DNA from 3 places in the Lactococcus sp. S64 genome. Region 1 is predicted to be linked to each of the others. Evidence: riboswitches for the same ligand, from Rfam matches in the RefSeq annotation. Region 1 holds a riboswitch; each other region holds the start of a gene.
What was found. Region 1 has a riboswitch for magnesium ahead of IAE51_RS09000 (ABC transporter permease subunit). Riboswitches for the same ligand answer to the same signal wherever they lie in the genome.
Positions count from the first base shown of each region.

Region 2: it holds a riboswitch for magnesium, as region 1 does, so the genes downstream of both, IAE51_RS10200 (FtsW/RodA/SpoVE family cell cycle protein) here and IAE51_RS09000 (ABC transporter permease subunit) in region 1, are expected to answer to the same signal.
Region 3: it holds a riboswitch for magnesium, as region 1 does, so the genes downstream of both, mgtA (magnesium-translocating P-type ATPase) here and IAE51_RS09000 (ABC transporter permease subunit) in region 1, are expected to answer to the same signal.

Region 1 covers NZ_JACVUQ010000008.1:6,264-10,570, forward strand. The annotation lists gene IAE51_RS08995 (ABC transporter ATP-binding protein) at 1-107, opposite strand, end outside; gene IAE51_RS09000 (ABC transporter permease subunit) at 125-1,882, opposite strand; M-box (ykoK) riboswitch at 1,939-2,108, opposite strand; gene arcC (carbamate kinase) at 2,228-3,181, opposite strand; gene aguA (agmatine deiminase) at 3,206-4,306, opposite strand.
Region 2 covers NZ_JACVUQ010000010.1:34,610-38,916, forward strand. The annotation lists gene IAE51_RS10190 (YhgE/Pip domain-containing protein) at 1-441, shown strand, start outside; gene IAE51_RS10195 (metal-sulfur cluster assembly factor) at 627-959, shown strand; M-box (ykoK) riboswitch at 1,267-1,428, shown strand; gene IAE51_RS10200 (FtsW/RodA/SpoVE family cell cycle protein) at 1,809-3,008, shown strand; gene IAE51_RS10205 (LCP family protein) at 3,039-4,307, shown strand, end outside.
Region 3 covers NZ_JACVUQ010000001.1:341,853-346,159, reverse strand. The annotation lists gene dltB (D-alanyl-lipoteichoic acid biosynthesis protein DltB) at 1-964, shown strand, start outside; gene dltC (D-alanine--poly(phosphoribitol) ligase subunit DltC) at 1,007-1,246, shown strand; gene dltD (D-alanyl-lipoteichoic acid biosynthesis protein DltD) at 1,236-2,522, shown strand; M-box (ykoK) riboswitch at 2,584-2,744, shown strand; gene mgtA (magnesium-translocating P-type ATPase) at 3,002-4,307, shown strand, end outside.

The DNA.
Region 1 (4,307 bases):
TTTACGGTAAAGTTTATGTCTTTCAGAACTTGTATATATTTCTTTGATCTTTCTACTCCATAATCTTTGCAGAGTGAAGTTACTTTTATTAAATTTTTCTTTTCCATTCTTATTTCCTCCCTTTTTAATAATGGAATTTTTCTCTAGCATATTTGTAAAGTGGTTGCCAAACGAATATAATACACAATCCTACTACAGCACACATCGCCAAAGTACCAAGTGCTGATTTATCTTTAATTCCATCATTCACAGCAATATATTGCCCTAAGCCAGTAACATTTATTGTTTCTTTACCCCACTGTAGGCTTTCCGCTGCTATATCTGCATTCCATGCTGCTCCCGCAGCATTTATGATAGCTGTTATCAAGTACGGAAACATTGATGGAATGAGATAGCGAGTCCACCACTTAAACTTGGATAATGGAAAAATTTTTGTGACTTCTTTTATATCATCTGGTATTGCTAAATACCCAGCAATAACATTGAAAAAGTAATACCATTGACAACCAACCATGATTAGCGGCAAAATCCACCACTCAAGTTGCTTATACCCTAAACTAATAAAAATTACTATGAATGGAGTATATACGTTTGAAGGAATCGATCCAACAACTTGTCCAATTGGTTGGATAAAGCTTAAACGTCTTTTGTTACTTGCAACCCAAACCCCAAGAGGTGTAAAAATCGCTGCTGCTATAAGCATTGCTAATACTACCCTCAATGTAGTTAAAAGCATTAAGTGAGGGATTATTGAAAAATCTTCATGAGGTAAGAATCTATAAAGTTTAATAGCAGAGATAACAACCGCATACCCTAAAAGGATATACCAAATGATTGAAATATATTTCTTAACTTTTCCTAGATATTTAAAAATAAGATTTATCCTAAGAATATACCAAACTCTAGGTAACTTAAAAATCCAGAAATCTTTTATTTTTTGAATCCATTTCATTAATATTTTTCCAAAATTAGATGCTTTTACTAAATTGTATACAATTGATTTTGGAGGATTACCTTGAGTTGTTCCTTCATCATAACGATAATAATAAGTAGCTTTAACCAAAGGTTGAAAAACTAAGAAATTTAGTATGACGACATTAATAATTAAAGCAATAACAGCGAAACCACAAGCTTTAAAGTCTGCGCGATCTAATGCAACTTGAATATAAGAGCCAATTCCTGGCAAAATTAAAGTTTCAGACTTAGGGATTGCGACGGTAACCTGTTCACTTGCAACAATGGCAAACCATGCTGCTGACTGAGATATGACAAGATTCCATAGTAGGCCTGGAATTGAATATACAAATTCAAGACGCCAAAATTTTTCCCAAGCACTATATCGAAATTGTGATGTTACTTCTTTCAAATCTTTGGGAACTACTTCCATTATTTGGTAAAGTGACAACATGATGTTCCATGCTTGTCCAGTAAATACTGCAAAAATGGCAAGCGCTTCAGCTCCCATTACATTACCTGGATATAATCCAAGTAAAAATGCAGTAGTGAATGTCATGAAACCTAATAAAGGAACTGATTCTAAGAAATTGACCATCGGCAAAATAATTCTTCTTGCAGTTTTAAACTTAATTGCCAATACACCACAAATAACAGAGAATAAAATTGACCACATCATTCCTACAATCATGCGAAACATTGTTCGCATTGAAAAATACGCAAGGTTTCCAATAGATAAAAAATCGTGCATTTTCTTGACATCATCCACTGAACTTTGAGAAGGTAACGATGAAAGGGGTTGGTTAATAGTTATTTGTGTCACAATAAGAATAAATGCAAACAAACAAATAATACCAATTAAAATAAAATCACCCATAATAGATTTTACTTTTGGTTGTTTTGTATCAAGATATTTTCTTCTTGACATAAAAAGCCTCCTTTTCATATAAAGGGAGGCTCTCAAAATCAATAGATTATTAGTCTATTTAATCACGACATTTGAGTTTTGGCTTTCTGAGACGTAAGAAATGATATTTCTAGTTATCTTGGAAAAGCCTTGATTCGACTAGTCCTGCTTTACCCATTATTGTCTCTCGACAGTTTTGAGCGATAACCTATGTTCTTCAGAGTAACCTCACCTAATATGATTAGTTTTTATTTACTACAAAAAAAGTATAGCACTAGCTATACTTTTTGTCAAATTAAAACGGGTAACCTACTTAAATTCTTTTTATTTCAAATTTTAAATAAATTATTTTGAAAAATACTTTTTTTAAACTAAATCGGGTACAATCCGTGTTCCTGCCCCACTTTTAACAAAGTTTTCCACATTTTCAAGTGAAGTAATCGTGGCTTGCTTACCAGTATTTTCGACAAAAGCGACAGCTGCTGCCACTTTTGGTTTCATAGAACCTGCCGCAAAATAACCTTCCTCTAGATATTGACGCATTTCGCTAACTGGTACAACTCCTAACGCTTTTTGGTTGGGTTTACCAAAATTTAAAAAGACATCACCGACAGAGGTAAAAATAACTAGTTCATCAGCATCAACAAGTTCTGCTAATTTTGCTGCCGAAAAATCTTTGTCAATTACCGCTTCAACTCCTTGATATCCCTTATTTTTTTCAATAACAGGAATTCCTCCGCCACCAGATACTGTAACCAAAGCTGATGATTCTAACAATGGTTTAATTGCGTTAGCTTCAACAATTTTGAGAGGTAAAGGTGAAGGAACTACTCTTCGGTAACCTCGTCCAGAATCCTCAATCAATTTCCAATCAGGATATTGAGTCTGAATATTTTTAGCCTCTTCTTGGCTATAAAAAGGTCCAATAGGTTTTGTCGGATTTTTAAAAGCCTCATCATTAGCATCAACTACTGTTCTTGTCACTACAGAAACAAATGGAACATCAGACATTCCATTATTAGCAAGAGCTTCTGTAAAAGCTTGTGCCATCCAATAACCGATTTGCCCTTGAGTCATAGCAACAGCTGTATCAAGTGGCATTGCCGGATTTTTAACTGAATTACTTTCAAGTTGTTGCAAAAGTAAATTACCAACTTGGGGGCCATTTCCATGAGTGACGACCATTTCAACATCATTGTCTTTTATTAAAGGCATTAATTGTTCGGCAGTCTTATTAAGTGCCATAGATTGTGCTTGCGCTGTAGGGTCGCTAGTTAAAATAGCATTCCCCCCTAGAGCAACTACAATACGTTTTGCCATTTTCTGTTAAATCCTCTCTACTCCTTATTTGGCTTTAGGTTGTTGTTGAGTAATACAATGGATATTTCCTCCACCATAAACTACTTCAACAGTGTTCACGCCAACTATTTCGCGGTCTGGAAACATCTCTTGAACTTGTTTTAATGCTAGAGCATCATTTTCATCACCGTATTGTGGTACGATAACTCCTTTGTTTGTAATCAAGAAATTCATATATGAAGCAATACAAATATCTCCGTCTTCACGTGGCATTGTTCCTTCAACTGTATCAATTCTAAATTGTTTTTTAATCGTTACATTTTTAGCTGGACAAGTCAATTTATGAACTTTGAGTTGACGTCCTTTAGCATCTGTCATTTGGCTCAAGCGTTTATAGGCATCTTGTGCTGCTTCATAAAAAGGTGACTTCTCATCCTCAGTATAAATGCATGCAACTTCCCCTGGTGCTACGAAGCAAGCAACATCATCCACGTGACCATTTGTTTCTTCTGGGTCAATTCCATCCCCAAGCCAAAGAATTTTTTCAGCATTCAAATGTTCTTTAAGTTTATTTTCAATGTCCTCTTTGCTCATGTGAGGATTGCGTCCTTCAGATAAAAGGCACATTTCAGTAGTCAAAACTGTTCCTTGACCGTCAACATGGAACGAACCTCCTTCAAGAACAAAATCATCTGTCCGATAAGAGTCAACACGTTCTAATTCACAAACTTTTTGTGCCACTAGATCATCTTGATCCCAAGGAAAATATAGACCATCAACAAGTCCACCCCAAGCGTTAAAAGTCCAGTCATTTGCTCGAAGTTCGCCCTTATCATTAATTACAAAACTTGGCCCACAGTCACGAACCCACGAGTCGTTGTTAGAAACTTCAAGCACACGAACGTCAGCGGGTAATTGATATCGAGCATTTTGATATTGGGATTGTGAAACTAACATTGTTACTGGTGTAAATCTACTAATTGCTTTAGCAACATTAGTAAAGGCAATCTGAACAGGTTTTGCTCCATCACGCCAGTTATCTGGACGTTCGGGCCAGATCATAAAAATTTGATCTTGAGCTTCAAATTCACCAGGCATCCGAAAACCATCTTCTTTTGGTGTTGTACCAATAATACGTTTTGCCATT
Region 2 (4,307 bases), on a different contig from region 1:
GAATTTATGTTGGCGAAAATTGGTACAAATGGTTTGGTAGCACTTTTACAAGGAATCATCGTCTGGGGAGCAGTTGCTCTTCTTGGATTGAGACCAAATCATTTGTGGGAAATGTTGTTGTCAGTACTTTTAATCAGCTTCGCTTACATGGCAATCAATACTTTCTTCTTAACGGCTCTAGGTAAGATTGGTGAATTCCTTATGATTGTAGTCTTAGTTCTACAACTGGCGACGAGTGCAGGAACTTACCCCTTACAACTTGCGCCTAAAATATATCAAGTCATCAGTCCTTGGTTACCAATGACTTATGGTTTAAAAATGTTACGCGAAACCATTGGTTTGAATGGAGCAATTTTACCAGAAGCAATCCTATTTGTGGTTATTATCGCTCTCTTTACTTTCATGTTGAGTTTCTTCAAGAAATTCTCACGTTTTGCATAAAATAAATTACTGACAGAAAATTTTATGAATAAATTTTTTCTGTCAGTAATTTTTTATCTAGAAATTTTAAAATAAATTTGGTAAAATAAAGCTGTAAAAAGAATTTGACAATTTGGATTTGTCCTAGAAAGCACATTCGTTCAACTTTTAAAGTTTTGCTTTTTATGACAGCCTAAGGAGATAAAATGGCAGATAAATACACAGAAGAGCAAGTGAATGAAATCAAGGACAAAATTCTCTCTGCCCTTGAAAACGTCATTGACCCAGAGCTTGGGATTGATATTATCAACCTCGGATTAGTTTATGAAATTAGCTTTGAAGATAACGGATTTACAGAAATTAAAATGACATTGACAACAATGGGTTGCCCTTTGGCGGACCTTTTGACTGAACAAATTCATGATGCTTTGAAAGCAGTGCCAGAAGTTGGTGAAATCAAGGTGAACTTGGTTTGGTATCCAGCATGGACAGTTGATAAAATGAGTCGTTATGCCCGTATTGCTTTAGGAATTCGATAAATATAATAAAAAACTCCTTAGTCAGCATTGACTAGGGAGTTTTTTTATTTATTAACGAAATTCATTATTCAATTATAAGCTTTTTGTCTGTATATTTTAATCTTTGGTATTTTATTTTAAAAAATAATATTTTTTTCTTAGTTCTAATTTCTAAAAACTTAGTCATAACAAGAGGTTTAAACCAATAAAAAAACATTTAATTTAGGTAATACATTTGTTATTTGACTAAAAGTATAGGTCGTGTTATAATTTTTTTGCTTAGGAAATATTTTGAAAATTTAATTTAAGCAATTTTGGTTAGAGATTTTCTAACCATCGGTAGGTGAGGCTACCACAGGGATACGGGTTGCTGCCGCAGAGTCGTGGAGACACGATGAGAGGGCCAACAGTTCACGTCGAAAAAAGAAGGCGTGAAATAGTGCAACAACATCGCCCTGCGGAGCTAAAGCTTGAACGATACTGGGTACTTTAGTTCACTTGATAGTGTATCTTTTTGAAATCATACCTTGTCTACGTTCAACCGGCGTAGGCAATTTTTTTATAAAAAAGGAGGTGGTGAAAATGGAAGCACAGAATAACAGTGGCTCAGACCCTGGGAGCTATAGGAAGAAAGATAGCATAAAAATGGACAAGCATTTTTATCACTTCAATCTAATCTAGTTCTCTGAGTTAGAGCTGTACAATCAAAATCTACTATAAATCAGAAATTGAGGTACAAGCCGATGACAAAAATATTAATTCATACAACAATAAAAAATAAGAAAATAAGAAAGAAAAAGTTATTCATTGATTTGCAACTAGAAATACTCTTGTCGTTCATTTGGAAAATTAACGAAGGGGGATTCATTTATGGAAAAAAAAATTACAAAAAATAGTTTTTTAGATTTATCTATTTTGATTCCTTATTTGATTCTTTCAGCTGTTGGCTTACTCATGGTGTTTTCAGCAACTGTCCCCTATCAAATTAACCGAGGACTATCTCCTTATCGATTGGCAATTTCTCAAGGAGTCTTTATAATTATAAGTTTTGTGGCTTTAATTATTATTTATCGAGTAAAATTAAGAATTATAAAAAATGAAAAGATTTTAAAAATAATTTTTCTAATTATTATCTTGCTGATGATTTATTCAAGGGTGGGTCCTAATACATCAGCGAATGGAGCGCATGGATGGATTCCCTTACCAGGGATTGGAACTATTCAGCCGGTTGAATTTGCAAAACTTTTTACAGTTTGGTTTCTTGCTTCTATCTTTTCTAACAGACAAGAAGAGATTGAGAAAAATGATATTCAAGCAATTTTTAAGGGTAACAATCTCATAAAAAAAGTTGTAGGGGGGTGGCGATTTCCGATTATCTTACTAATGATAGTGGAACTCAGTATGCCTAATTTAGGAAATACAGCAATTATTGGGCTCTTAGCCTTGATAATGATTGGTGCAAGTGGAATTTCTTGGCGATGGTTTTCAGGTTATGGGAAGATGTTGCTTACGATTAGTCTTAGTTTTTTGCTCTTTCTTTTTATCAGTGGAGGCGATTTGATTCCAGGATCTTATATTAATGCTCGATTTAAAGCATTCGTTAATCCTTTTACTGACTTGGCTTCTTCGGGTCATCAACTTGCTAATTCATATTATGCGATTGTAGATGGTGGCTGGTTTGGAAGAGGACTGGGGAATTCGATTGAAAAACAAGGATTTTTGCCTGAAGCTCATACAGATTTTATATTTTCAGTAATAGTAGAAGAATTGGGAATCATTGGTGGAATTATAATCCTAGCTGTCATTTTTTTCATGATTACCCGAATGCTTTTGGTGGGGATGCGGGCAAAAGATCCATTTAATTCAATGATTTCAATTGGTTGTTCATCTTTTTTGTTGATACAAGTTTTTGTCAATTTAGGTGGAGCAATTGGTTTGGTTCCAGAAACAGGTGTCACCTTTCCCTTTTTATCACAAGGTGGATCATCATTTTTAATTTCAACTTTGGCAGTAGGACTGGTTTTGAATAGCTCGGCTGACGAAAAATTAAAGAGTTTAAGTAAGTTATAATTTTTAATAAAAGAAAGAAGTATTCTTGATATGAAAAGAAAAGAAATTAGACAAAAGAAAAAAATAAAAAGGTCTAAAAAAGTATATTTTGTTCGTTTTATGTCCCTTTTTGTTATTTTAGTCGTGGCAGTTAGTGCGGTTATCTATGTTCAAGCAGAGAAAACATTAACGAAAACTCATGTAAATACAAAAATAAAAAGTTCTAGTATATCTGCAAAAAAACCACTAACTATCTTGCTCATGGGAGTGGATACTGGTGATAATAGTCGGGGGGGTGCAGATTCATGGAATGGAAATTCAGATTCTCAAATTATTTTAACATTGAATCCTCGGACAAAAACAACCACTATTATTTCAGTGGAACGAGATACGATGACGAATATTGAAGATGCATCTGAAAAAATTCAATCTACTCAAAAAATGAATGCTGCTTATCCTTTAGGATTTAATAATGGTGGGTTATCATCTGCTGTCACTTATGCCATGAAAACCATTGGTAATCAAGTAGGGCTTAATCTTAATAATTTTATGATTGTTAATATGGACGGTTTAGTAAATCTTGTGAATGATGTTGGGGGAGTAGAAGTTGTCAATGATACTAATGGCTCAGATGTCTATCAAGGGACTGATTCAGGTAAAATAACTTTGCCTGGTTCAGATAAAATTGTAGATAGTGGAGCGATTTATATCTCAAATACAGAACCTGAATATAAAGCTTATGTTCCTTATCTTTCAGGAAATCCTAAGCAGCTCATTAACGGAGAACAAGCTTTAGTTTTTGCTCGAGATAGAGATACGTTAGCCAATGGGAATTATGGACGCGCCGCTCATCAACGAGAAGTTATGACTGAATTAATGAACAAGATGCTTAGTCTTAATAGTGTTTTTAAATATCAATCATTTTTAAATGATATTTCATCAGATTTTAAAACTAACATTTCTATAAATCTTGCTAATTTGACCGCACTTATGGCTTATAAAGATTGTCTTAATAAGGTAGTTTCTGTTCAATATCAAGGGGTAAGTCAAATGGTGGATGGTGGAAGTTATGAATTCATACCAGAAAATGTGGATTTGGCTATTCAAAATATAATGAGACAAGCAAATGATGAGTCTGTCACTGATAAGCTTGATCAAAGTGTCATTACTTATGAAAACTATTTTGGAAGTCAAATTGACCAATATTATATGCCTTCTGCGACGGTAACTATCAAAGGTGAAAAAAGTGAGACTTATGGAGTGGATACTAAAGGGAGTCTAGTAAAAATAAATAAGGAGAATGCCCAAGATTATGTTTCA
Region 3 (4,307 bases), on a different contig from region 1:
CATTCTGCTCTCTATTCTGCCATTAGTGATTGTCAAAGTGCATCCTCTGTTCAATCCAGGACCTGGACCAGGTTCAATTCTTGGATTCTTAGGAATCTCTTACATCAGTTTTAAGACAGTAGCCATGATTATGGAAATACGAGACGGACTTATTAAAGCCGTTCCTCTTAAAGAATTTCTTTATTTCCTCTATTTCTATCCAACGATTTCATCAGGACCAATTGACCGCTTCCGACGTTTTGTTAAAGAACTAAAAGCGCCAGTTGTCACTGAGAAATACCTTGATTTATTAAATAAAGGTGTCTTTAGAATTTTCCAAGGTTTCCTTTATAAATTCATCATCGGATACTTGATTGACCAATATTGGCTACATGGCATTGCAATCTCTGCAACAATACACCCAAGCTTCTTGAATGTTTCATCATCAATGTATGCTTACGGACTTTATCTATTCTTTGACTTTGCTGGCTACTCACTCTTCGCTATTGGTGTCAGCAATTTAATGGGATATGACCTCCCACACAACTTTAACAAACCTTTCCTAGCTAAAAATATTCATGACTTTTGGCAAAGATGGCACATGACTTTGAGTTTTTGGTTCCGTGACTTTGTATTCATGAGATTAGTGAAAACATTCATGGTTAAAAAATGGTCGAAAAATATGATAACCATCTCAAATGTTGGTTACCTCGCAAATATGTTACTCATGGGATTCTGGCATGGTTTAACTTGGTATTACATCCTTTATGGTTTCTACCACGCTATGTTAATGATTGGGTATGACGCATGGAAACGTCTGAAGAAACGTAAAAACTGGAAAATTCCAGATAATAAATGGACAAGTGCTATAAGTATTTTCATTACATTTAATCTAGTATTTATCAGTTTCCTTATTTTCTCAGGAATACCAAATCATATCATTATGCACTGCATAGATCCACATTTCCCACTTCCTAACTTCTAAAAGGCGTTAGGCATATCATAAAAAAACATTAGGAGAAACAAAATGAAAGAACAAATTTTTGATATTATCGAAACCGTATCAGGCACAGACGAATTCCGTGAAGACTTAGACATGGATTTATTTGAAGAAGGAATTCTTGATTCAATGAGAGCCATTATGCTCATTGTTGAATTAGAAGGCGCTTTTGATATCAGTCTTCCACCATCAGAAATGGACCGTGAAGATTGGAATACAGCAAATAAAATAGCAGCACGCGTTCAGGAAAAAAAGGATGAAAATTAAAATTTTTAGAGCCATTGGCCCATTAATTGCAGCTTTAGCCCTTGTTGGCTTACTGATATTTCTCCCAATAAATGTTGGTATGAAATACTCAAAAGACCAACTTGTTAAATTTGCTCAATCACCACTAAATACTCCAAGCTTTACAGGCTATTCAATTAAAAAACAAGCCTATTCAGACCCCGAGTTTTTACCAGTTCTTGGTTCATCAGAAATGGAACATGTGGATTCTTTTCACCCAAGTGCCTATTTCAAAAAATACAATTCTGGTTTTACGCCATTCTTAGTAGGACAACCAGGAACAACTACTTTAACCCACTTTTTCTACATGAACTCTGTGGCAAATGAGTTAAAAAATCGTAAAATTGTTTTTGTCATTAGTCCACAATGGTTTTCAAAACAAGGAATTGTTGAAAGTGAATTGAAAAACTTTGTATCCAAAGGTGAGATTTACGGTTGGTTAAAAGAAGCAAACCCTAAAGCAGATACCACCACCCAACTTGCAAAACATTTATTAAGATTTAGATCGCTTAAATCTGAAGAGACGATTTATAATTCTCTAGAACGTCTAGCAGATAAAAAACCACTGACCGCTCTACAAAAAATGACTGTGGCGACCAATCTTCAGTTTTGGCGAAAAGAAGATTTACTCTTCTCAAGTGTTTCACAATTCACAGCACAACCTCTTGGACTTACACCAAAAATTAATAAGTTTGCTAAAGAATTACCCAATGATCCAACCTCTGAAAACTTAGAAAAATTGGCAGTTGACCAAGGAAAAGATAGTTCAAATAACAATCCTTTCCAAATCAATAATAAAGTTTGGGATAAGAAAATAAAATCTAAATATAAACATCTAGAAAATTACAAAAAACATGTTTCCTATTTAGAAAGTCCAGAGTATCAAGATTTCCAACAGCTCTTAAATGTGTTTGCCAAAAATAATAATGATGTTTTATTTGTTATTCAACCAGTAAACGGCTCATGGTCATCTTACACTGGAGTATCAAAAGCAACACTCGAAAATTTCAGCTCTAAAATTAAAACACAATTGCGCAGTCAAGGCTTTTATCAAATTGCTGACTTAACAGATATGTATAACACGCCTTATGCCTCTGGTGATACTGTTCACTTTGGTACTAAAGGTTGGTTAGCCACAGACAAAGCGATTGAAAAATTCATGAAGACACCAAGCAAGGTCAACTATCATATTGATAATTCGTTATTTTTATCAAAAGATTGGGCAATGAATGGTGCAACAGAGTCTATAGTAAATTAAAAATAAAAAAGATTGACAAAAAAGAATATGTCAGTTATAATAATAAAGGTTATGTCTATGACATAATCGTCGGTAGGTGAGGCTACCGCAGGGATACGGGTTGCTGCCGCAGAGTCGTGGAGACACGATGAGAGGGCTAACAGTTCACGTCGACAAACAAGGCGTGAAATAGTGCAACAACATTGCCCTGCGGAGCTAAAGCTTGAACGATAGCTTGTAACTGATTCGCTCTATAGTAGTGGTATCTTTTTTGGAATTATTCCCTTGCCTACGTTTAAGTTTTGTAGGCAAGGTTTTTTTATATTTAAAAAGGAGGTGAAAACGGAAATGGAATCCCAGAGTATTAATAGTCCCGAGCCTGATAGGCCGCAGATAATTAACGTGATAAGAGCAGCTTTCCGTTTTTATCACCTTCTTTAAAGTGCCTAACGTTTGGGACTGTACACACAAAAATATTATAGAATATGAGGTACAGACCAATGAAAAAAATTAGAAAAACACTCGAAAACACAAAAAGAGCTACAACATTTGTAGATAACAATGAAATAAATGCAAGATTAGAATTTGCAAAAACTTCTACAAAAGAGGAGCTATTTCAAAAATTTAAAACATCAAATAAAGGATTAAGTGAAGAACAAGTAGAAATCTCTCGTGAACAATATGGAGATAATACGATTACGCGTGGTAAAAAAACTTCACTTATTAAACGGCTTTATCAAGCGTTCATCAATCCTTTTACCATTATATTGTTTGTCTTAGCATTAGTTTCAGCTTTTACGGATATTATCTTAGCAGCTCCTGGTGAGAAAAATCCCCAAGGACTCATTATCATTACTACAATGGTTTTAATCTCAGGAATTCTGCGTTTCGTTCAAGAGACTAGAAGTGGAAATGCTGCTGAGAATCTCTTAAAAATGATTACGACGACGACAAACGTTCATAGATTAGAATCAGGAAGTCAAGAGATTCCTATTGAAGAAGTTCTCGTAGGCGATATTATCCATCTATCAGCTGGAGACATGGTTCCAGCAGACCTTAGGATTATTCAAGCAAAAGACTTATTTATCAGCCAAGCCTCTTTAACTGGTGAAAGCGAACCAGTAGAAAAACTAGATTTAGCTACTGATGAAAAAGATGATTCAATCACAGAGTCAGTAAACCTAGCCTTCATGGGTTCAAATGTCATTTCTGGTAGTGCTTATGGAGTTGTAATTGCAACTGGAGATGCGACCATTTTTGGTGAAATGGCAAAAAGTGTAACCGAAGACTCAACTAAAACAACTTTTGAAAAAGGCGTTAACTCAGTTTCATGGGTCCTTATTCGCTTTATGTTAGTTATGGTTCCATTTGTCTTATTGATCAATGGTTTCACTAAAGGTGATTGGATGGAAGCTGCACTATTTGCTTTAGCAGTTGCTGTTGGTTTAACACCAGAAATGTTACCAATGATTGTGACAACTTGCCTAGCAAAAGGTGCAGTCACAATGTCAAAAGAAAAAACAATCATCAAGAACCTAAATTCTATTCAAAATCTAGGGTCAATGAATATTCTCTGCACTGATAAAACTGGAACATTAACACAAGACAAAGTAGTATTAATGCGTCATTTAGATATTCATGGGCAAGAAAATATTCGAGTATTAAGACATGGATTTTTGAATAGTTACTACCAAACTGGTTTAAAGAATTTAATGGATTTGGCAATTATCGAAGGAGCCGAAGCCAAGCAAGATAAAAATCCTGAACTGGGTGGTCTAAGTAGTAAATATACAAAAGTTGATGAAA